Regions from separate parts of the Psychrobacter sp. JCM 18902 genome, predicted to be linked through region 1. Evidence: riboswitches for the same ligand, from Rfam matches in the RefSeq annotation. Region 1 holds a riboswitch; the other holds the start of a gene.

Region 1 (12,853 bases):
CCAGTCCTAAGATCACGCCACCAACCACGCCAGCTTTGGTATACGGCAAAATAATCTTGAACATAACTTCCCACGTCGTTGCGCCCATACCATATGCTGATTCTTTAAGCAGGTCTGGCACGACCGAAAAAACATCGCGCATGGTGGCGGCGATAAATGGAATGATCATGATGGCAAGTACAAGGGATGCCGTAAACATCCCCAGTCCCATTGGCGCGCCCGTAAATAGCTTACCAATGATGGGTAGTGGACCGACGTGTTCAATGAACCAAGGCTGAATGTGATCACCGAAGAAAGGCGCAAATACAAACAATCCCCACATACCGTAAATGATAGAAGGAATACCAGCCAATAGCTCAATGGCGATACCAAGTGGTTTTTTGAGGAAGGTTGGGCACATCTCGGTCAAAAATATGGCAATGCCAAAACTGATTGGTACTGCAATGAGAATAGCTATAAATGACGTTACTAGCGTGCCATAAATAGGGGCAAGAGCCCCGTATTCATTGGCGACCGTATCCCAATTATTACTGGTATAAAATCCAAGACCAAATGCCTGAATGCTCGGCCATGCTCCGATAATCAAGGAGACTAAAATGCCGCCCAACGATAAGAGTACCAGTATGGCAAAAGCCTTAGTAGCATTCACAAACAATAAGTCATAGCGCTTTTGTTTAGCCAGTTGGGACCTTAAATCATTCATAAGTGTCTCAGCATTAAATAGAATCAAGTCAAAATAGTAGAAGCATTCATTCGGTTTTATCACAACAAACTTGTCATCAAATTTGCTGTGATAAAACCTCTCAAATAACTACCGGAGAATAGTTATTCGAGAGGATAACTCGAAAGGGACTAGTAAGGCACTGACAAGGTATTAAAGAATATTTAGCAGAAACAGGTTACTGAGCAGGCTTATAAACAGGCTGTCCATCACTGCCTTTTACCTCGTTCCATTTTTCCTTGAATAAGGCAACCGCTGCATCAGAGAATGGTACGTAATCGAGTGCCATGGCATCGTCATCACCTTGGGTATAAGCCCAATCAAAGAAGTTCAATACACCAGCGACTTGCTGAGGATTCTCTGGTTGCTTATGCACTAAGATGAAAGTAGCAGCAGCGATAGGCCATGCTTGATCCGTCTCAGAGTTAGTGATGACTTTATAAAAGCCTTCTTGTTGTGACCAGTCGATATCACCAGCTGCTGCAAATGTCTCAGCAGAGGGCTGAACAATGTTGCCAGCTGCGTTTTTCAGTGCCGTATGTGACATATTGTTTTGCTTAGCGTAAGCATACTCAACGTAGCCGATAGAGTTTTTCATACGGTTGACGTAGCTTGAAACGCCTTCGTTACCTTTACCACCTGCACCAGTCGCAGACGTTGGCCACTTAACGGTTTTATCAACACCAACTGTGTCTTTCCAATCTGGTGAAACTTTAGCTAGATAATCTGTGAAGTTAAACGTCGTACCTGAACCATCTGAGCGGAATACGGTAGTAATAGCAGCATCAGGTAGTGTTAAATCTGGGTTCATGGCTTTGATCGCAGGATCATTCCAGTTACTAATCTTACCCAAATAGATGTCTGCTAACATTGCACCGTCTAATTTCAACGCACCCGGCTCGACACCGTCAATGTTGACGATTGGAACAACGCCGCCGATGACCGTCGGAAACTGAATCAAGCCCGCTTCGTCTAGCTCTTCAGGCGTCATCGGCGCATCAGAAGCACCAAAATCGACGGTTTTTGACTGAATTTGTTTGATACCGCCAGATGAGCCAATAGATTGATAGTTGACTTGGCCACCAGTAGCAGCATTGTAGTCATAAGACCATTTGGCATAGATAGGCTGCGGGAACGATGCACCTGCACCCGTGATATTCATTGCGATATTTTCAGCAGATTTAAAACCTGTATCAGCAGAAGGCGTTGCCTGATTCTGAGTGGTTGTTTCAGCCGTGGTAGCGGCACTACTGCTAGTATCAGCAGCTGGCTCTGTCGTTTCAGTCGATTTATTACATGCCGTAAGCATTAATGTACAACTAACGGCCACTGCTAATAACGAATAACGCATGTAGGACTCCTAAAGTTTAACAACGATACAAAAAGTATTTGTTTGTGATATGCGTGCTATCTTGCCAAATCTTTATGACAGTTTAATGACAACCTCTGGAATCTTTCATTCGCTTTACATAATATTTAGATAAGTATTCTAAATACCAGTAATATCGAGTAATTTTGATAACTATTACTAAGAATCTGTGCTCATAACCAGACCGAACAGCAAACTCAAAGTCTGATGTTTTCATTCAAATATCATTAGCCCTCATTGCAGAACTTTGTTAGTATTGAGTTGATTTACAACACTGACAGACTCGGGGTGCGGTGTATTATTGGCTCGCTTTACTAAACTTGCTTTATTAAAGTAGTCGCCTTTATACATTCGCTGAGAGATCACCCGCCGAACCTGATGCGGTTAGTACCGACGCAGGGAAGTCTTAAGCACTTTGTTATTTATGGCAAAGGACGTGCAGAAATGCCTTTTTTATCCTCATTACTATCTTAATGTGCGTGATGTACTATTAAGTAGTGAAGACTGATATAAAGCTGCGTCCAACATTTGATGAGTATTATTCACGACTATATCCTTCAGTTTTAGTCGCGAATGATGCTCATGAGCTGAATTTGTCTGGATCACAGATGCTACCCCCGCAGCTACTGGCGGTGTTGCTTTTATTCAAAAACCAACACGCTAGGACAGCATATGACAACTTTATTAGCCACTTCTCCTTCTCAAAAACCTTCTAAGACAGATGCGTTAAAAACCCCTGCTCACCGCAGTGCCAGTGATGCGCGCTTTGAAGAAGACGCTCGCGACTTACACCGCATTCTCCCCGCCTCCCGTAAAGTTTATATCGAAGGCTCTAGATCCGATATTCAAGTACCCATGCGTGAAATCACGCTTGATCCTACCCCTGTGCAAGGCGTTTCTGAAAACGAATGGAAACAGAACCCACCATTTTATGTCTATGACACCTCTGGCGTTTATACCGATCCCAACGTCGAGATTGATTTGACCAAAGGCTTACCAAAGCTGCGTGAAGGCTGGATTGCTGAGCGCGGTGATACCGAGCAATTAAGCGGACTGTCTAGCTCTTACGGAATGGCACGCGCCCGCGATATCAGCACTGCCAATCTACGATTTGCTCATATCGACAAACCACGCCGCGCCAAAGATGTCGATGGCAAAGCTGGCAACGTCACGCAAATGCATTATGCTCGTCGCGGCATCATTACCCCTGAGATGGAATACATCGCCATTCGCGAAACGCAAAAACAGCATGAGCTGACCGATATGCGTCAACATGACGGTGAAAACTTTGGTGCTAATACGCCGACGGTTATCACTCCTGAGTTTGTGCGGAGTGAAGTAGCTACAGGTCGCGCAATTATCCCAAACAACATCAACCACCCAGAATCTGAACCGATGATTATCGGACGCAATTTCTTGGTGAAAATCAACGCAAATATCGGTAACTCAGCGTTAGGTTCTTCTATCGATGAAGAGGTGTCTAAAATGACGTGGGCCACGCGTTGGGGTGCGGATAACATCATGGATTTGTCGACTGGCAATCATATTCACGAAACGCGCGAATGGCTGATTCGTAACTCGCCAGTGCCGATTGGTACTGTACCGATTTACCAAGCGCTAGAAAAAGTCGATGGCGTGGCTGAAGATTTAACGTGGGAGATATTCCGCGATACGCTGATTGAGCAAGCCGAACAAGGTGTCGATTACTTTACTATCCATGCGGGTGTTTTATTAGAGTACGTGCCGCTAACTGCTGGACGCTTAACGGGCATCGTCTCGCGTGGCGGATCTATCATGGCGCAGTGGTGCATGTTTCATAATAAAGAGAGCTTTTTATATACTCATTTTGAAGATATATGTGAAATCATGAAGCAGTACGATGTGGCGTTTAGTCTAGGCGATGGCTTACGTCCAGGCTGTTTGCAAGATGCCAATGACGAGGCGCAATTTGGTGAGCTGCGTACCCTTGGCGAGTTGACCCAAGTGGCGTGGAAGCATGACGTACAGGTCATGATTGAAGGTCCCGGTCACGTAGCAATGAACCGTATTAAAGAGAATATGGACTTGCAATTAGAAGTTTGTGCCGACGCACCATTTTATACGTTAGGGCCACTAACCACTGATATCGCACCTGGTTACGACCATATTACCAGTGCGATTGGTGCGGCGATGATTGGCTGGTTTGGTACTGCTATGCTGTGCTATGTCACCCCAAAAGAGCATCTCGGTCTGCCTAATAAAAAAGATGTTAAAGACGGTATCATCACCTATAAAATCGCCGCTCACGCAGCAGATCTGGCAAAAGGTCATCCAGGCGCACAGGCGCGTGACAATGCCTTATCAAAAGCACGTTTTGAATTCCGCTGGGATGATCAGTTCAATCTAGCACTTGATCCAGATACGGCACGTGAGTTCCATGATGAAACCTTACCTAAAGACGCGCATAAGACGGCGCACTTTTGCTCTATGTGTGGACCTAAGTTTTGCTCAATGAAAATCACTCAGAATGTGCGGGATTATGCGGCAGGACTGGATAAAGATGCCGCTAATAAAAAATCAACTCCGAAATCGGATGATTCAATCAATGTAGGTCATGTTATTAAAGAGGTGTAGTGCTTTACTTACTGAAAACTGGCTAACTTAAAGAGCTTGAATCCATTCACTGGGTTCAAGCTCTTTTTGTACCTACTTGTGAGGGTTGTAAAAAAACTCGTTTCAAATAAGAATCGCATAACTTCATAATGATTAGATAAAAAGGCAAAACTAGTGGATAGCCAAAGATAACAATCAAAAGTGTATAGCCATGATACCTGCTAGCATGCTCGCCCAGTAACCAGTCTATAAAGTAAATTTTATAGAAAACTATCATCAATGCTATGAGAGGCACAATGAACACTCCCGACCAAAGGATTGCTTTTGCTTGTTTAGAATGCTTTTTGTGACTCGAACGCAACGATCTATAATGCATAAAACCAAGTAATACTATCGATACTAAAAACACTACTCTTCCATCTAAATCAATCAGCCATTGAGCCAAAGAACTTGGTGGCTGTCGGTAGGATATTTCTAGAACATCGTTAGGCAGATGATCAAAAAACCACTTAGAATCTGCTTTTATCATCCCACTTAAAGGTTCGCCAAGATTAGTCTTCAAATATTGCGACTCATCAGCAATCTTTAGAGTAACGGTCAGGTCACCAAAGCTTTTCCAAGTTTTGGCAGGTTTTAATGAATAGCTATAGATATATTGATTGGTCCAATCACTACGGTTTACTGTAGGATAGGCAGAATATTTAACATTAATGACATGATTGCCTTCGCTTAAGTTTATCTCAAAGTATTTAGCGTCATTATGGAACTGTACAGCCGTATCCGTTTCTGGATCATGATAAGCGGGCAATGATTTTGAATGACTTTCATAATCATAATTGATAAGTACTGGTACCGCTTGCCCATCGACTTCGACCATAAAGCTTTTGTCTGCATCATTCCCTATGCTACCGAACACCTCAAAAACCAAAGGTATTCGATCGCCTTCTTTAGCGCTATAAATTTCGTAAGTGACATCATAGTCAGCTTTATTAAAACCTTCAGCAATATTGATATCTATGTTTTCAGACAATATATCGATATCTTTGCTTGAATATGCCGTACTGGCATTAGTACCGTCGATAATGGGAGACGCCATATTGGCATAGCTAAACATGCTAGTACTTAATAAAAGCAATCCTAAAATAATCCTACGCATTAATATTCTCTCAAATGGCTCGTCAGCTAGCTGTTCGCGAATCACAAAGCTATTTACAGCCTTCAACTATAATTACTTTACTGTTTCAGTAACCGTCTGTTTAACCATCATAAAAACCACAAAACTAATTATCAAATAAATAGGTGTTATTACTATATAGCCTAACGGCAAAACCCATATAAAGAACAAATCGCGACTCTCTCCTGTTGCGCCTTGACCAATGATCATATCTGTCACCAGTAGATAGAGGTAATAAATTATCAGGCTAAGCAGAGGCACTAGAAAACCACCCACGAGCATGACTGTCCAAAGGGTTTCGGGCTGGGCTTGCTGTCTACGTTTCATCATACGTAAATGCAGTCCACCCAATACAAATAGCGCGAAACTTATAGTTATGAATGGCGAAACAGCCGTCAAAACTTTTGCCACAGGATTCAGAGGTGCTTGAATAGTAAAATCAATCTCTTTTGTTAGATTATCTTTGAAATGCCATTGGTTATTAGAAGGTAAAGTATTCTTCGTGCCATCGATACCAATACTGATATAGTCTAAACTACCATTGAAATTTAGCTTAATAAATGACCCTTTAAACTGCTTATCATCACTGACGCTCTCCTTCATCGGCACTAACGAATAAGAGTAAGTGCTTATCCCAGTCCAATCACTGCCATAATAATGCGGCTGGACGTCATAAGTAGCTGTAATAGTATGCAACCCTGACGACAAATCCAGATTGATATACTTTGAATCTGCTCTGAATTGCTCTAAACCAGTATTGGCTGGTATATAGAAGTCAGAAGTCTCAAGCCCGTTATTATCTTCAGTAACCGTTACAACAGGCACCGATTGACCATCGACAGTAATTTCGAACTCATTACTTTGTCCAAATTCATCGAATACTTCAAAAACCAATGGGAATTGAAGCCCTTCACGATTGTTATACAGCTTATAGCTCACTGTATAACCAGCATTATTAGCATCATCTGTAATATCGATATTAACTGTCTCTGATATAACATCGATGGCATTATTAAAATAAGCAGCGCTTGCCCAAGTACCTGAAAAATGTACAGGCTCCATAGACTGACTAGAAACACTCCAACTTAATAAAAATAATCCTAAAGTAATAAAGCGAAACACAACCTCTCCAGAGACTATGAAAGCAAACACAAGTTTAATAAATATCTACTGTGAATGCCATTAAAAAAATCCCAGCAAACCTGAAGTCAGCTGGGATTCAAAATCAATTATAAAGGTTGAAGGCTTTAAACCTTCGACGCCTCATAAATCTCTTCGATAGATGTGTTGATAGTATTAGCAAACTCATCATCACTTTGCTGCTTACTCAGCCCCTCAGTAAAGGCCCGTGAAAAGCTAGCAATCATACCCGGGTTTTGCTTGAGCTTAGCACAAGCATCGCCACGGCTGTAGCCGCCCGATAACGCTACAACTTTTAGCACTTTTGGATGATCAATCAGCTCTTGGTAAAAACCAGCTTCTTCAGGCAGGGTCAGTTTTAGCATCACTTGCTGATCATCAGCCAAACGATCCAGATTGTGCAAAATGCTGGTCTTTAGTATGACTTCACATTCATGCTTTTTGCTACTGTTGATATCGACTTCAGGCTCTACGATTGGCATCAGACCTTTTGAGAGTATCTGTTTTGCCACATCAAATTGCTGTTGCACGACCAGCTCAATGCCATCGACATTCGGCTCATAAATTACTGAGCGCATTTTGGTACCAAATACTGGATAGTTTTTGGCTTTATCGAGTAGCAAATCTAAATTTGGCATCGGACGCATCACTTGGACGCCATTCATTTGCTCAGCCAAACCCTTATCCACTTTTAAAAATGGGACAATATTTTTATCTTCCCATAGATAATTGGCCGTCGGTTTGCCATTGACCTCACGTTCCATAGTATCTTCGAACAAAATCGCCCCAAGCACACGCTCATTATCAAAAGCCTCGCAAGTCATGATACGCGCACGCATCTCATGCACTTGGTCGAACATGGCTTCATCGTTGTCATAATCATCGCCTGTGACACCATAATTCTCTAACGCTTTTGGTGTACTGCCACCACTTTGATCCAGTGCCGCGATGAACCCTGAACCATTTTTAATGCGTTGTAGCTGTTTGTTATATTGGTTTTGATATTCCATTGAGAGTGCGTCCTATTATTATTGGTTGAGGTCAAGTGTCACAAAGTAAATCGCTTTTTATTGGCTAATATTAGCCTTACTGTTTGTAGACAACCTTATCATAGGACGCTCTTTGTGCCTATATCTGATAAGTTAATGCGTTGATAAAATAATTATCACCTATCTTATGAGCTAACTCACTAGGCTGAACGTTTATGCTAAAAACAGCACTGCCACACAGCAAATGGCTAATAATAAACCCAAGACATTAATACGGTTAAGCGACTCCCTAAACACACCAACTCCTATCAAGGTTGCCACTGCAATGACACCGACATTCATGCCGGTAAAGACGATGCTAGGCGACTCGGATAATAATTGATGCGCACGTACATAAGCATAAATATTGCCCATATTGAGCGCACCTAATAACAATCCTACTGCGAGCGCATTCCCCTGCCAGCGCACCCGCGTAATCAGCAAATAAATAAACAGCAATAATCCTGCTAAACCAAAACTGACAAATAATGTCAGAGGAAAAGCAGTGCCCTGCTTGGCAACTTGCTTGAACAAGATATCAATAATGCCATAGCCTGCCCAGACGCCAAATAGCCAAAGCGGTGTATGCTTCGCTTGTCTGCTAATCTGACCCTGCTGTGGACGATAAATCAACGCTCCGAGTGCTAGAAAGCCTAATAACAGTCCAAATATTCGCGTGCCGGTCAGTACTTCACCAAACAATAAAAAAGCCGCGACGATAGGAATAATTAACGATAGCCGCTGAGCCGCATCGGTTGCTACCATTCCCACAGATTCAATCGCCCTTCCAAGGATAATAAATACCGCAGGTAGCAATATGCCAAGCGCAATAATAATCGCCCAAGCACCGCCAAGCGCATTCATGCCACTGACGTCTGGCTTCAATAAAAACCACGTCAGTAGAAAAGCCACCGGATAGCCTGCGACGATGGTCTGGCGTATGTCTATATTCTTCTGTCGTAACACTTTTAGCAATACTGAAACGGCGACACTACAAAGCACCGCAATCGTCAAATATATCATGAGCTACTACCTTGTTAAACTGCCACTTTACGGGGGTACTATTCGCTCATCATTCATATACTGAAGACAAAGCGCGAACTGCCAATTGGGATAAAGCCATAGAATGTAACAAAGTATTTCTTACACAGCAATCTATTTATTGGCTTTTATTCGACTGCTGACAAGTAGTTCGTTAGCCTTCAATTTACAATTAGCATGCAGGTCTGATTGGGAAGTTTGCTAAAATAGTACTCAATCCTAATAACAAAAGTAAAGATTCAAAATAACGAGTAATGTCGTTGATTTTGGCGTACTGCTATTGATGTTTTATGACTGCCTATGAATGCTCTATTTCGATTTTTTGAAACTCGCCTCCCTGCCTTTCCTGAAACCCCTATGCCGCTACCTTCACCCCGTGATGGCATGCTAAAGTTCTTGTGGGCGTGTACCAACGGTTTACGTGGCTGGCTATTGATATTTATGATTTTGTCTGCGGGCATTGGCATCTATGAAGCGATGCTATTTGCTTGGATTGGGAATATTGTTGACTGGCTAGGCGTCTATACACCGCAGAATCTGTGGTTAGAAAAAGGCGATATGCTACTGCTCATGCTAGCCGTCATGATCATGAGTCCGCTATGGATTGCATTGTCATCATTCATCCATTTTCAGACCTTGCAAGGCGTCTTTCCTATGCAAATGCGCTGGCGCTTTCACCAGCGGATGCTTGGGCAATCGATGCAGTTTTATCAAGATGAATTCTCTGGACGTGTCTCAGCCAAAGTAATGCAAACCGCACTGGCCGTACGTGATACAGTCATGACCGTCACCGACATGTTTATGTATGTCACCGTTTATTTTATTACGTCAGGTGTCATTTTATTTAATCTGGACAGCCTATTATTAATCCCGTTTATCGTTTGGCTAGTCTTGGTTGCGCTGACCATTTGGTACTTTATCCCTAAGCTCAAACAAACTGCCATTGTGCAAGCCGATGCCCGTGCTTTAATGACTGGCCGCATTACCGATGCTTACGCCAATATCATGACGGTCAAGCTATTTAGCCACTCACGCCGTGAGCTGAGTTATGCCAAAAATGCCATGGGGCAATTTTTAGGTACCGTCCATGCACAGATGCGCTGGGTCAGTTATTTAGAAGTATCAACCCATATGATCAGTGTGATTTTGGTTAGTGGCACTGCGGCTATTGGCTTATATTTATGGCAACAAGGCGCGGTCGGTGTCGGTGCGATTGCTGCCGCGACAGCCATGGCACTACGTTTGAACGGTTTGACTCGTTGGATCATGTGGCAAACTGCCAGTCTATTTGAAAGTATCGGAACCGTACAAGATGGCATGCGTACCTTATCAGCGCCGCAAAAAATCATTGATAAGCCCAACGCACCCGCTTTGAAAGTCACCGAAGGTCGTATCGTTTTTGATCATGTTGATTTCAGTTATGAGAATGATAGCGATGCGGTCGAAGGCGATAGCTTAGATACAGTGAAAACATCAGCAACGCCTACTACGAAGACTAAATTGCTCGATAACTTTTATTTGGACATTAAACCTGGCGAAAAGATAGGCTTGGTTGGACGCTCAGGTGCCGGTAAATCTACCTTGGTTAATTTATTGTTACGCTTCTTTGATGTTGATAGCGGTAAAATCCTTATCGATGGACAAGCAATTGATGAAGTCACCCAAGAGTCTTTGCGCCAGCAGATAGGTATGGTGACGCAAGATACGTCTTTGCTACATCGGACAGTACGTGAAAATATCGCTTACGGTCGTCCTGATGCAACCGACGAAGAAATTATTACGGCTGCCAAACAAGCGCAAGCATGGGACTTTATTAAAGACTTATATGATGATAAGGGCAATACAGGACTTGATACACAAGTCGGTGAGCGCGGCGTCAAACTCTCTGGCGGTCAACGTCAACGTATCGCCATCTCACGTGTTATGCTGAAAAATGCGCCCATTTTACTATTGGACGAAGCGACCAGCGCCCTTGACTCTGAGATTGAATTTGCCATTACCGAAAGCCTGAATGACATCATGACAGGTAAAACGGTCATTGCGATTGCCCATCGTCTCTCCACCATTGCCGCACTTGATCGATTGGTGGTCATGGATAAAGGTCAAATTATCGAACAAGGCAGCCATGATGAATTATTAAATCTACACGGTGTTTATGCTCGCTTGTGGCACCGTCAAAGTGGCGGATTTTTAGGTGAAGACAGCTAAGTACAACCCTTAATTTTCATTAAAAATCAGACACAAGGAGGTGTGTACATTATGAAAGCATTTGCAAAAAATATTAATATTAGTGGAAAACAAGCGCGCTACTATAACCTTAGCCAGCTTACGCCATCAATACAGTCAAGTACTGCCTCTCGCGTGCCAGCACACTTTTATGGTGGCAATAGTTTTACCGTTGGTACTTATAGTCCCTTATTAAGTGCGCTGGCAACTGACTTCAAAATCAGCTCGCTTGCGCTTCGTGGCTATTGGTATGACAAGCCGCAGCGCCGTCGTCTTACGCGCGAGCAGGATGCTGAGATACTTATTGAATTTTTAGAAAAAACGCAAGACAAACCCATCGTTGGTATTGGTCATTCGCAAGGAGCCACTGCCACTGCCATCGCTGCAGCCCAGCGCCCAGATCTGTTTTCACAGCTATATTTAATAGAGCCTGTGACGTTTACCAAACCACAAGCCAGACTTTACAACCTATTGCCGCGTAAGCTTCTGCTTAGTCGCGAACCATTTAAAAGCACTCTAACCAAACAGTCTACTTGGGCAAGCATCGATGATTATTATGAGAACTTACGTGCTCAACGTGCTTATAGGCGCATGAGTGATGCGCATTTGCGAGTATTTGCAGAGCAAAGTTTGTCCAAAGATACCAATGGCAGTTACACGCTGATATTTGCGCCTGAACAAGAGCTCGCCAACTATTTCGGCGCGCCGCATATCGATACCGCCCTCAAGCAATTAAGCTGTCCTTATACGCTTATCACTGGCAAGCCGACGTTGTTTATTAACCATAAAGTGCGACAACAATGGCAAAAATTCGTCCCTGATGACAGCATCATATCTTTGTTAGATTACGGTCATCTACTGCCGATGGAAGCACCTGAATTATGTGCTCAAGTTATCAATGAGCATTATCATAGTCATAAATGAGCTGAGCCGTCTAAGTGATGACTGACCTTTTTGCGCCTACACCGACTGATAACCTATTGCCTTACGATGGTCAGGTCAATGACTTAGGGGTAGTTATCAATGATGCTAACGCTCTGTATGAGAATCTACTAACCGAGCTACCTTGGCAGTCTGACATCGTGACGTTGTTTGGTAAAACACATGTTACCACTCGCCAAATCGTCTGGATGGGTGACCACGATGTCAGTTATCATTACTCTGGACAGACGCGTCGAGCCATTCCATGGTCAAAGCAGATGTTGCACGTAAAACGACATATTGAGCAGCAATTATCAAGCAGTGGTATCAACGTTGATTTCAATTCTTGCTTACTTAACCACTATCCCTCTGGTGAGGATGGCATGGGTTATCATGCCGACGATGAAAAAGAGCTGGGCGCGCAGCCGATTATTGCTTCTTTATCGCTCGGTGCTAGGCGAAAATTTGTTTTTAAGCATAAAACTATTAGACAAAAGAACAAGCCCGTCAAGGTTGAGCTATATCTTGAGTCCGGTCAGCTTATCGTTATGCATGGCGATACGCAGGATTTTTGGATGCATACCATTACAAAAACTAAAACTGTCTCATCAGGGCGCATCAGCCTCACGTTTCGAAAAGTG
Region 2 (12,853 bases), 1.4 Mb from region 1:
CAACAGCAGGGCAGGATCTCGTCTTCATCAATCATGGCAAGGGGCGCAAACGGATAGTCAATGACGTGTGAGCTGGCGATACGCTTTATTCGGCAACTGCCACAATAGCCTTCTTTACATTGATAATTGATATCATGTCCAGTGCGTAGCAATCCATCCAGCAAGCTTTCGTCATCATGCAAGTAAAATTGTTTCTTACTCGTCATTACCCAAGTCATAGTTTTATCCTGTTTGTTTCCCTATCATTCTGTACTTTCTAAACAATAATCTTTCAAAACTATTTTTTAAATGAACACATAAGCTCTAAAGTTCAAAATCATCAAAATCGCTGTCTGATAAATCTGAGTCAATCTGACCTACCAAGTATGAGCTGATTTCCGTCTCTTGCGGGGCAACTTGTACGTTGTCAGATGACAACCATGTGTTAATCCACGGGATTGGGTTTGATTTAGAGTTCGGGAATGCGACTGGTAAGCCAACCGCTTCCATACGTAAATTGGTGATATATTCGATATATTGGCACAGAATGTCTTTATTGAGACCAATCATTGAGCCGTCTTTGAACAGATAGCCTGCCCATTCTTTTTCTTGCTCAGCCGCTTTACGAAATATCTCGATGCTTTCTTCATAGCACTCTTTGGCAATGTCGACCATCTCAGGATCATCACGACCGATGCGCATGAGGTTAAGAATATGCTGCGTGCCCGTTAAATGTAGCGCCTCATCACGAGCAATCAATTTAATAATCTTGGCATTACCTTCCATTAACTTACGCTCGGCAAAGGCAAACGAGCAAGCGAATGACACATAAAAGCGAATGGCTTCTAAGACGTTGACTGCCATCAAGCACAAGTAAAGCTGCTTTTTCAGCGATTTTAAATCGACGGTAATTTGCTTACCATTGATCGTGTGCGTGCCTGCACCGTATAGGTTGTATAGCGATGAGTTATAATACAAGTCATCGTAGTACTTGGCGATGTCTGCGGCGCGCTCTAGGATATGATCGTTTTGCATGATGTCATCAAAGACGATAGCAGGGTCATTGATAATATTACGAATGATATGGGTATAGCTGCGCGAGTGAATGGTCTCAGAAAACGTCCACGTCTCAATCCATGTCTCAAGCTCAGGAATCGATACCAGTGGTAATAGCACGACGTTTGGGCTACGACCTTGGATAGAGTCGAGTAGCGTTTGATACTTTAGGTTACTGATAAAGATATGCTGCTCATGTGACGATAGATTGCCGTAGTCCATACGATCACGTGACACATCGACTTCTTCTGGACGCCAAAAGAACGACAACTGCTTTTCGATCAATTGCTCAAAGATAGGGTGCTTTTGTTGGTCATAGCGCGCCACGTTGACCGGATTACCAAAAAACATCGGCTCTGTTAGCGCATTGTTTGGCGTTTGGGAAAAAATCGAATAAGTCATGAGACTGCCTTTATCATTGATATGGTTATTAAGTTATAGGGTTTTGACTAGATTTGGCTTGATGGGATTATATTACAAGTTCTCTAAAGATATCTGTTCTGACGTCTGTCCATCATTCATATACGCTTTAAATATCTCACTCAGCTCGCTATCGTCCAAACCTTCCAATTCATCGATCGCACTCTTACGCAGCGCACTCAAGCCATCATCATCTGATAGTTGCTGCATTTCTTTCTGTACGTCTTTTTTAGTCACTCTCTTTACTGGTTTTTTCGATACTTTTGTGGCGACTTTCTTTAATGCTTCTGGTTTTGCTGTTGTACCTTCGCCTAATTGCTCACGGACGTCTGCGATGTCGACTTCCACTTGTACGATATGCGAGCCACCATCGTTTAGGTCTGAAAATACGTTTGGGATAAACAAACCACCGTCTTTGATGATTGCGGTATATTGCACATGACCTCCGTCGTTTTATTCTGTCTGTATGTTTTAATTATAACAGTAGCCAATCCCGCCTACCGCTTGTATCTGCCTTGCCGCTGGCGTGCAGTCTATCGTGTCTGATCGCATTCCTGTTGTCTCGATACTACGCTCAGTCACGAACTGCATCGCCATCGTCGTCAGCAGGATACCGCTATAGTCGCGGCTAAAAAGCCTAGTTTGAGCATCTTTTATCTTTTTTAGCGACCTTATTGTTAGGGCATAATTTGTAGGGTGTTTTTTAAGCACCATTACACTTAACTTTCATAGCAATTTAAACGACTGTAAAAAGTTGAAAATATAGTTAATAATTAGTCCTAAGCATATGGCTCCAAATATGGAAGCAACCCATAATTTATTTCTATATTTTTTCAAAATTTCTTGTCTATATTGTGCAGATGCCTTTGTCAAAACGATAAAAGAGTCTGGGGTTCTTATGAATAAATTTATTACATATATTAGAATTCCAAGAAATATCAAAGAAATCAGATAAATTAATAGACTCTGACTAAGAGAGTTAGTGGTAGCAGTATCACGCATAAGCAAATGGTTTGATATGATATCCAATTTCTGATGAAGAGCTTGGATATCCATAGAATTTTTTTCTACAACAGTAAGATATTTAGAGATATCATTATTTGCTTTGTCTCTGGTTTGTATTATCAATAGTACATATACTGGAATTAATAGGAACATAGCGAAAAATACATTATCAATATTTAGTGGAGCTAATACCGATCTAATAATTTTTTTACCAACAGGCTCTTTGATAGTTATATCTTCTAAAGAGTTCTCAATTAATTTTAGAATCTCATCTGCCCAAGTACGTTCAGTATGATTTACTTCAACTAAAATTACACCTGAAACTTTTTTTCGACCTAATACTAAGTTAATTATACTCCTAGGGTAGCCGTGCAAATCATTTTCAGTAGTAGAAAAGTCTATATCTATCTCTTGTTTTTCTGGTATATCTTTTTTAGGAAAATGTACCAGTATTCCGAATTTTAAATTAATTTCATCACTGATTAGATTTAAGCTTTCCGAGTAAGAGACGAATGATTCTATACTAGTAAATTTTCTTCTAGTCTTATCTTTGTAACCAATCATAGCTTGGAAGGAAACAATTTCATGGACATTTTGCTGTTCCAATCTTTGTTTAATCAATTCTATCAAATGGATAAAATACTCATTTTTAGCCAAAAATGGAGTTGTGAAGACTTTTTCTATTGACTGTGGTTGTCCTAGAAGGCCTGATATGAAATCCCCTAAATCCTCAGTGTTGAAGGGTATGGAAATTTCTTTGCCACCGTTTTCTATTTTTACGACCTGATTCGTCAAAGGTCATTTCTCCGTAAAGTATTGAATATATCAAAATATTAATTCGACTTTAGATAGTGCTTTCTTTGAGAAGTTTCTAAAATTTTATGAATATTGGTGAAAGCAACTGCGCTTGCAGCTAGCCAAATTAGGCGGAAAACAGCAGGTTTAACCCAAAAGCCAAACCCGCCATCCATCAGAAACTCTCTTTAAAAAGCCTTTTCTGAAAACCTAGATCTTACATGCACCGCCAGCACAATCATCTTCCATATCCGCTTGCGCATCGTTCGCACCATCACGAGTGTTATGATAATACAACGTCTTCACACCAAGCTTATACGCGTTTAGCAGATCTTTTAGCAATATCTTCATTGGTACACGACCCCCTTCATAACGAACCGGATCGTAGTTGGTATTGGCAGAGATACTTTGATCGACGAACTTCTGCATGATAGCGACCAGCTTTAGGTAACCATCATTGTTCGGCATTTGCCATAGTAGCTCGTACTGATCTTTTAGCGTAGCAATCTCAGGCACGACTTGCTTTAAGATGCCATCTTTTGACGCTTTGATAGACACCAGACCGCGTGGTGGCTCGATACCGTTGGTCGCGTTGGCAATCTGACTAGAAGTTTCAGACGGCATCAAGGCGGTTAGGGTAGAGTTGCGCAGACCGTGAGTGGTGATTTCAGTACGTAGCGTTTCCCAATCGAGATGTAGCGGCTCTTGGCAGATTTGATCCAAGTCTTTTTTATAGGTATCAATCGGCAAGATACCTTGCGAGTAAGTTGTCTCGTTAAAGGCAGGGCACGCGCCTTGCTCTTTTGCCAATCTGTTTGAGGCTTTCAAGAGATAGAATTGCAATGCTTCAAAGGTTTGATGGGTTAGACCATGCGCGCTGCCATCTGAATAACGCACGCCATTCTTCGCTAAGTAATACGCATAGTTAATCACGCCAACACCTAGCGTACGACGACGCATACTGCCGTTTTGAGCTGCTTTGACTGGATAGTCTTGATAGTCGAGCAGGGCATCAAGCGCACGGACGATTAGCTCGGCTGGCTCTTCGATATCGCTGACGTTGTCGACTTTACCCAAGTTGACTGCTGATAACGTACAAAGGGCGATTTCGCCTTCTTCGTCATTGATATTATCAAGTGGCTTGGTCGGTAGGGCGATTTCCATACATAGGTTTGACTGACGAATCGGCGCAACGCTCGCGTCAAATGGGCTATGGGTGTTGCAATGATCGACGTTTTGGATATAGATACGACCCGTACTGGCGCGCTCTTGCATCATTAGGCTGAACAAGTCTGCTGCTGGGATCTGACGGCTACGAATGCTTGGGTCATTTTCGTACTTGGTATACAATTCTTCGAACTTGTCTTGATCTTCAAAGAATGCATCATACAAGCCGGGCGTATCACCTGGAGAAAATAACGAGATGTCTTGACCTTTGATCAGGCGAGTGTACATGGTTTTGTTTAACTGTACGCCATAATCCATATGACGGACACGGTTGTCTTCGACACCGCGGTTGTTTTTGAGTACCAGTAATGACTCAACTTCTAAATGCCATAGTGGGTAGAACAATGTCGCAGCACCGCCACGGACGCCGCCTTGTGAGCAGCATTTAACAGCAGTTTGGAACAGTTTGTAGAATGGAATACAACCAGTGTGCTGCGCTTCGCCGCCACGGATAGGGCTGCCAAGGGCGCGGATACGACCCGCGTTGATACCAATACCAGCACGCTGTGACACATAGCGTACGATGGCGCTGGTGGTCGCGTTGATCGAGTCTAGGCTATCACCACATTCGATCAATACGCATGAGCTAAACTGACGCGATGGGGTACGCACGCCTGCCATAATAGGTGTTGGTAGCGAGATTTTGAATTGCGACGTCGCATCGTAAAAACGCTTTACGTAGTCCAAACGGTCTGACTTGTCATAACGGCTAAACAAACACATACCAACCAGCATGTACAAGAACTGCGGGCTTTCAAAGACGGTCTTGTTAACACGGTCTTGGACGAGGTATTTACCTGCCATTTGTTCAACAGCGGCATAAGCAAGGTTCATATCGCGCCAGTGATCAAGATACTCTTCTAGCTCGTCAAATTCAGCACGGCTGTAGTCAGCTAGGATATGCTGATCATATTTACCAGCGTCGGTCAGTTTTTTGACATGATCATAAAGATGCGGCGGGGTGAATTTATTGTAAGCAATTTTACGCAGATGGAAAATCGCCAAACGCGCAGCCAAATACTGATAATCAGGCGTATCTTCAGAAATAAGATCTGCTGCTGACTTGATGATGGTCTCGTGAATATCGCGAGTCTTGATACCTTCATAAAACTGAATGTGTGACTTTAGCTCAACTTGCGACACAGACACATTATCCAAATTGTGAGCTGCCCACTCGATTACCTTATGAATTTTATCCAAATCAATAAGCTCTAATCGTCCGTCACGTTTGGTCACTTTGATTTTGTCGATGTGTGTCATGTTGCCCTCTTAAGTTGATAACTTGGTAATTATTTATAATGTTGCTTATAGTGATGCTGCACAGTCAGTAAACGGCAGGCATTCTTTATAATGCTACGATGCTTGCGCCGCGATAGGTGTTTTTTTAGGCAAAAATCTACCGCTACTCATAGTGACAATTAAATTCACTGAGTACTACATATAGCGTGTTTGTTAGTAGGTAGGCACAATATAGCGGGAAAATTTTGAAAATACTATATTGATTTTAGCATCAAACTATGTTGCTGTGAGGTTGTGCTGTGTCCGAATTTTAGCAAAGGACGATGGGGTAAGGGTTAGACGCGATTGACTCAAATAATAAGTTTTTTGTAAAAATCGTACGATCATTTGCTTTTCATTCGCGAGTAAATGACCCACCAATAAGGGGACATAGAACAATAATAATGAGGGCGCAGATTGTACAGCAAACCACAAAAAATCGCCACCCGTATGTGATTAATAGCGAGTGACGATTTCGACGGAAAAGCGGCTGGCTTTTTTTAAACGACAATTATCTGTTTATACGACCAAACGAACTGTTTTTGCAGCGTCGAGTGAGGCATACAGTACATTGACCTGATCGGCTGCTGTAAGATATAGATTGACCCGTGCTGAATGGAAGCGACCCGTTTTAGACGGTTTCACTTCTATCGAGGCCAAATCAAAATCAGGGAACTGACTGCCCAAAATAAGCTTCACTTCGTTGAGTAAGTTCTCACGCTCGCCTTCATGACCAATGATGCTAAGTGGATAGTTCATTGGAAAGTCCCAGAGCTCAGGATTTTGAATATCCGTCCTTTTGCCTGTGATCACACCTTGATTGGGCGTTAGGTTGGTCATTTTTACTGATTTTTCATTTGCTGGTGCTTGGTTGTTGTTTTGATTGGTGCTGTCTTTTGGATCGTCAGTCATGATGTGTGCCTCGCTTTATTAAATGTTAGCTATTAGCATAAGAGCTTTATCCACCATTTATAGTGGCACTAAACTTATAATTCAAGTGCTAAAATGGCAATGACAGTATGCTATGGATCACTGTGATCTGTCATAAATTTTGCTCAGTCATCCATGATAATCACATGCTAATACACACAGCAGTTCATTTTTTATAAGCACAAACAGCAACATAATCCCCACGGTCATAGCCTTCGACGACTTCTTGCACCTTGTCATTGGCATACATAGGATGGGTCAGTAAGGTTTGTGCATACTCAAAATCGACAAAACCATTGGCTTGCATCAGCGCGATTTTTTCATCAGAGGTGCGCCAATTTGCTGATTTAACCAGCTCGATAGGATAGGGATCAGCAGGGGAGATGTGCGCAAGTAGCGGATGCTCCCAAGTATTTAATGAGCTTGCTAAATTATATAAGCTGGCAAAACCGCTTTCTTTTGGCACATCGATAACAATCAATTTGCCGCCGGTTTTTAAGGCATCAAATGCCTTTTTAATACAGGCATCCAAATCGTTGATGTAGCTGACACTGCCGTTAAACATGATGATATCAAACTTATTTGGCTCAATATCGCAAGTCTCGGCAGGATTAATATCCACTTGTAAGCCGCGCTTTTTAGCGATTTCAGCCATGTCTTTTGAAGGCTCAATGCCGTGCCTGATATGGATATCATAATCCTGCGCCAATAGTGACTCAAACAGTCCACTACCGCAGCCGATAGACAATATCTCACTATCCTTATCTAAGAAATGCGCGACCAGCTTTAGCTCACTGGTCAGTAAGTTTTGGTTGTCAAAAAACCAGCTGTCATACGCGCTTGCATGTTCATCAAATGCTGCCATGATGTTTCTCCTTAAGTGTGTCCATTATTATGTTTAGGGTTAAGTTAAATTTTATTTATAATAAATATGGTATATAAAAGTATTTGCCATAAAGCTAGCACTTTGCATAGGGCTAGGACAGATCAAGCGCTTGTTGCCAAAAATTCACTTCCATACGTGAAGCAGTATTAAATAACTGTTGGAATTTGTCTGCCTGAGTAGGATTAGCCTGTGCTAGTAGCGTATTAATCTGCGCTTCATTCTGCGCGGTAATCGCTTGAAATTCGTCACTGGCAAAGACATCAATCCATGGCTGGTAAGGATTGTCCGCGACAAAACCTTGTTCTTTAATGCGTTTGCCAATTTCGCCATAGCCCATCAAACAAGGAGCAATCGCTGCATAAAGCTCAGCTAATGAGCCTGACATCGCAGCGTCCAATAGGTAGCGGCTATAGGCAATGGTCACGGCAGATTCAGGGGCGCTTTCTACTGCTTTAAGTGGGATGTCCCACTCATGACATAAATCGAGATACATGCCAATTTCCATATCGAGCATGGCGTTGATGCCTGCTTGACCGACACGCATTTGTGCCAGCGTATCACTCTTATATACGCTCAATGCCATCACACGGGTATAGTGAATCAGATATAAATAGTCTTGCACAAGGTAGTGACGAAAGCTGTCAGGGGCGAGCGTACCTGCCGTTAGCTGTTTGACAAAATCATGCTGAATGTAGTCAGCCCATGTGGGGCAATTGTGGCGTAACGTTTGGTAGTTCATAGTGTTCACTTACTGTTATAAAATGCGAGTAAGCAAAGAGTAGGAGGTGATCAGTGAGCAGGCACAAAAAAACCTTACCAGATTATGTGAATAAACCAGCAAGGCTTGCTTAGCAATAAGATGCTTAAGAGGTGTGCTATAAAATGTCACGCTTGTTTCCTACGTCAGTGCTAACTGCATCAGGTTCGCGGGTAACTCTCAGCCATGATTTTGAATTGTAGTTAAAGCATCAAAAATCAAAGCACCCCGACAAGGTTTATTTTTCAGAAATAAATATAAAGTTTACATAAGTTTAAACTGCTCGTACTTAAGCAATCGGCTCTATGGTAGACGAATTCAGTTATCATTAGCAAGTGATGCGCAAAAAACCATGAATAAAGGTTGTCTTGCAAGCGTAAATAGACAGGATTTTACCTTTTATTAAGCTGGTCAAGTACCACGATAATGGCGAGAGAAATCACTATTTTCAAATGCATTTTTTATTCATAAAAGCTCTACTATTGCCTATATTATTTAGCGACCCAACGGTAGGATATATAAAAAATATCTCATAAATTAAGGCAACACGTTTATGGTAAATATCCATTGATAGGAGTGATCTCAGGCGGAATATCTGCCTCTTCTAATGCTTCTCGCAGATTGATCTCGATAGTACGCGATAATGCAGTCAGGGGTAGCTTGTTGGCAGCTAAGCCGAAGGGCTCTTCTAGCTCTTCACTGAGGGCATCCAAACCAAAAAAGGTATAAGCGATCACGGCACAAATCAGTGGAGTCACCCAACCGAGCGAGGCCACCAAGCCAAAAGGCAACATGATGCAATACAGATAGGTCGTGCGATGAACCAGCAGCATATAAGCAAACGGCAGCGGTGTATTATGAATGCGCTCGCAGGCCGCTAATACAATGGTCATAGACGTCAGGCGCTCGTCCATGTTCTGTATGACTTGCTCTGACACCAGTCCTTGACGCCGAATGTCGCCGAGCTGCTTACCCATGAGGCGCATGATGTAATCAGGGAGGTTGCGCGCTTGGCGCATACTATCATGGTGTTTTGATGCGACAAAAGGCTCGACATCATGCCAAGGTGACGAGCCGCGCAGGCGATGGCGCACAGCATGCGCAAAAGCAATGGTCAGGTAAACCATCGTTCGCCCAGTCTCGCGCCCATTTTCGGTATCAGCATCTATAAAAGAAAGCACTTGACGGGTTAAGCTACGCGCATCATATACCAACTGACCCCAAAGCCCTCGAGCTTCCCACCAGCGTTGATAACTGGCATTGTTACGAAAACCAAGAAATAGCGACAACGCGATTCCTAGCAAGGTAAAAGGAGCCATACCATAATAAGGAAAAGAGTCAGGAAGCCAGTGCTGAATAATTGTTATAAGTGTGCTGAGAAGCGCGATCAGCAAAATTTGCGGATAAATTTTTGGAATGACAGAGCCGTGCAGGGTAAAAAGTATCTTGAGAGCGTTTGGGGTTTGCCGGACAATCATGTCAGTTTCCTATCGATGGCATGTATAAAAAAGCGATGGCAAGGGTATCAATCAGCGTATACTCAAATCATCGCGACCTATGATATCAGTAGTTACCAATATGGCAATAATAAGATGATACTTAAATACTTAAATACTTGAATACTTAAATCGCTTTTGTATTGCGCAGCAGCAAGGGAAACTGTAAGCACGCTCTAACGGGTCTCTTCTTCACGCAGCGTCAGCACTTCATAACCATCGGCAGTCACCGCGATGGTATGCTCCCATTGGGCAGAAAGCTTTTTGTCTGCAGTCACCACCGTCCAGCCGTCTTTTTTCATTTTTACTTTGGCTTTGCCTTGATTAATCATTGGCTCAATAGTAAAGGTCATGCCTTGTTTTAAAACCAAGCCTGCACCTGCGCGACCATAATGTAAAACTTCAGGCTGTTCGTGCATTTCGCGACCGATACCATGCCCGCAGTATTCTCTAACGACAGAGTAACCGTGCTGTTCGGCATGGCTTTGAATGGCATGCCCGACATCACCGAGCGTTGCGCCCGGTTTGACCATACGGATACCTGCCCACATGGCCTCATAAGTGTTATCGACGAGGCGTTTTGTTAAGGGCATCACATCGCCAATCATATACATTTTGCTAGAGTCGGCAATAAAGCCGCCTTTTTCTAAAGTAATGTCCACATTGATGATGTCGCCTGATTTTAGGTCTTGATTGCTTGAGGGTACACCATGACAAACTACTTGATTGACAGAAGTATTGAGCACGTATTGGTAGCCGTATTGACCTTTGCTGGCAGGTCGTGACTGCAAAACATCCACAATATAGCGCTCGACTAAATCATTGACAGTCATTGTGGAGATGCCAGCAACCATGTGCGTATCTAGGTAAGCAAAAACCGATGCCAATAAGCGTCCAGACTCACGCATGATGGCCAATTCTTCAGGTGTCTTTAGCGCGATTTTAGCCATCGATAAGATTTCCTATATTAACATCTGCTCGTTTTAACTGCTCGCTGATGATATCGGTATAAGATGCGTGAGGATTGGCCTCGGCCAACATACCTATCTTTATCCAATACTCTGCCTGCGCGTTAATCGAACGTACCATTACCGCACTGGCTTTACGAAGCTCTTCGTGTAGCGCATCATCAATTTTAACAATACCCATTGTTTTACCTAGTATATAAAATGTATACGAATCATATATATTGTATAGTTCTATTGCAAGCTCGTTCTTGTATTCCTCGATGAAGACATGTAGTTATAGCATTCGAGCCATCAAATCGATGACCCAAAAAAGCCGAGATAAACTCGGCTTTTTTATTGGTGCTTAGTTTGCTTTATGATTAATCATTCTCTAAGAAAGAACGCAGATGCTCAGAGCGTGACGGATGACGCAATTTACGCAGTGCTTTTGCCTCAATCTGACGAATACGCTCACGTGTTACGTCAAACTGCTTACCTACTTCTTCCAAGGTATGATCCGTTGGCATGTCGATACCAAAGCGCATTTTTAGCACGCGTGCTTCACGCTCAGTCAGATTGCCCAATACATCACGAGTCGCTTCACGCAGACCAGCTGCGGTCGCATCATCAACAGGGCTTGAGATAGTACCATCTTCGATGAAATCACCTAGATGCGAGTCTTCATCATCACCGATGGGTGTCTCCATAGAGATAGGTTCTTTGGCGATTTTCAGTACTTTACGGACTTTAACTTCGTCCATCTCTAAGCGTTCACCTAACTCCTCAGGTGTTGGCTCGCGTCCCATTTCTTGTAGCAATTGACGTGAGACACGGTTTATTTTATTAATCGTCTCGATCATATGTACAGGAATACGAATGGTACGCGCTTGGTCAGCGATAGAGCGGGTAATCGCCTGACGAATCCACCATGTGGCATAGGTCGAGAACTTATAACCACGGCGATATTCAAATTTATCAACCGCTTTCATCAGACCGATGTTACCTTCTTGGATTAGATCCAAGAACTGTAGACCACGGTTGGTATATTTCTTCGCGATAGAAATAACCAGACGCAGGTTAGCTTCGACCATTTCTTTTTTGGCGCGGCGAGCTTTTGCTTCACCGACTGCCATACGGCGCGCCACGTCTTTCATATCGTGGATTTTCATGTCGAGCTGTTGCTCATAGTCACGAATGCGACGTTGCAATAAAATAACATCATCAGTGACTTTTTCTAGCGTACCAGCAAATGCAGGTTTGCCCTTGATGCGCTCAATCAGCCAATCGACGTTGGTTTCGTTGCTAGGGAAAGTCTTACGGAACTCTTCACGTGGCATACGTCCACGGCGAATGACCAAACGCATGATTTGACGTTCTTGCTTACGCACATCATCATAGACATCATGCATGATGGCCATGACTTGATCTGACAAGCGATTGTTCAACTTTAGCATCATAAAGCGTTCTGCGAGCAGCGCATATGCTGCGTCTGCTTCTGCGCTACCACGGCCATAATCTAGCAAGGCTTGCTTGGCTTTAATAAATAAGTGTTCGATTTCTTCTAGACGCAGACGTACTTCTTCAGGATCGATACCGCTGGTTTCTTCTTCAGCTTCCTCTTCAACGTCGTCTTCATCCTCGTCCTCATCATCAAGCGCCGCTGCTTTGGCTTTTGCTTTGATCACAGGCGGATTTTCTTTCTCTTCTTTTATGCGTTCACGTTCTTCTTTTGCTGCCTCTTTCGCTTCTTGGGCAGCGATTTTGTCTGCTTCGGTCTCAGGATCTAAAAAGCCAGTAATGACGTCAGAAAGCTTTTTCTCACCATCTTGTACTTTTTGATACTCATCAAGGACGAACTGTACGGTGCCCGGCCAGTAAGACATCGCATGCTGTACGTCACGAATGCCTTCTTCGATACGCTTGGCAATGGCGATCTCACCTTCACGGGTCAATAGATCAACCGTACCCATTTCACGCATATACATACGCACAGGGTCAGTGGTGCGGCCCGGCTCAGTCTCAACAGAGGCCAATACCGCCGCTGCCTCATCCGCTGCCATGTCATCATCACTTGAAT

Evidence for each region. A riboswitch is a leader RNA that binds a small molecule or an ion and turns the genes downstream of it on or off. The one in region 1 is predicted to bind thiamine pyrophosphate.
Region 2: it holds a riboswitch for thiamine pyrophosphate, as region 1 does, so the genes downstream of both, tenA (thiaminase II) here and thiC (phosphomethylpyrimidine synthase ThiC) in region 1, are expected to answer to the same signal.

Annotation. Positions count from the first base shown of each region.
Region 1 is NZ_CAJHBK010000001.1:2,796,107-2,808,959, reverse strand. It holds gene pstC (phosphate ABC transporter permease subunit PstC) at 1-703, opposite strand, end outside; gene pstS (phosphate ABC transporter substrate-binding protein PstS) at 900-2,072, opposite strand; TPP riboswitch at 2,365-2,509, shown strand; gene thiC (phosphomethylpyrimidine synthase ThiC) at 2,763-4,703, shown strand; gene JMY05_RS11625 (hypothetical protein) at 4,759-5,904, opposite strand; gene JMY05_RS11620 (hypothetical protein) at 5,911-6,978, opposite strand; gene JMY05_RS11615 (fructose bisphosphate aldolase) at 7,104-8,006, opposite strand; gene JMY05_RS11610 (hypothetical protein) at 8,199-9,047, opposite strand; gene JMY05_RS11605 (ABC transporter ATP-binding protein) at 9,366-11,273, shown strand; gene JMY05_RS11600 (alpha/beta fold hydrolase) at 11,325-12,215, shown strand; gene JMY05_RS11595 (alpha-ketoglutarate-dependent dioxygenase AlkB family protein) at 12,233-12,853, shown strand, end outside.
Region 2 is NZ_CAJHBK010000001.1:1,393,127-1,405,979, reverse strand. It holds gene yfaE (class I ribonucleotide reductase maintenance protein YfaE) at 1-218, opposite strand, end outside; gene nrdB (class Ia ribonucleoside-diphosphate reductase subunit beta) at 304-1,437, opposite strand; gene JMY05_RS05745 (hypothetical protein) at 1,510-1,893, opposite strand; gene JMY05_RS05740 (hypothetical protein) at 1,927-2,169, opposite strand; gene JMY05_RS05735 (hypothetical protein) at 2,182-3,255, opposite strand; gene nrdA (class 1a ribonucleoside-diphosphate reductase subunit alpha) at 3,466-5,742, opposite strand; gene JMY05_RS05725 (YbeD family protein) at 6,280-6,600, opposite strand; gene JMY05_RS05720 (class I SAM-dependent DNA methyltransferase) at 6,857-7,555, opposite strand; gene tenA (thiaminase II) at 7,668-8,315, opposite strand; TPP riboswitch at 8,455-8,574, opposite strand; gene JMY05_RS05710 (bestrophin family protein) at 8,885-9,811, opposite strand; gene map (type I methionyl aminopeptidase) at 10,006-10,779, opposite strand; gene JMY05_RS05700 (ParD-like family protein) at 10,772-10,978, opposite strand; gene rpoD (RNA polymerase sigma factor RpoD) at 11,157-12,853, opposite strand, start outside.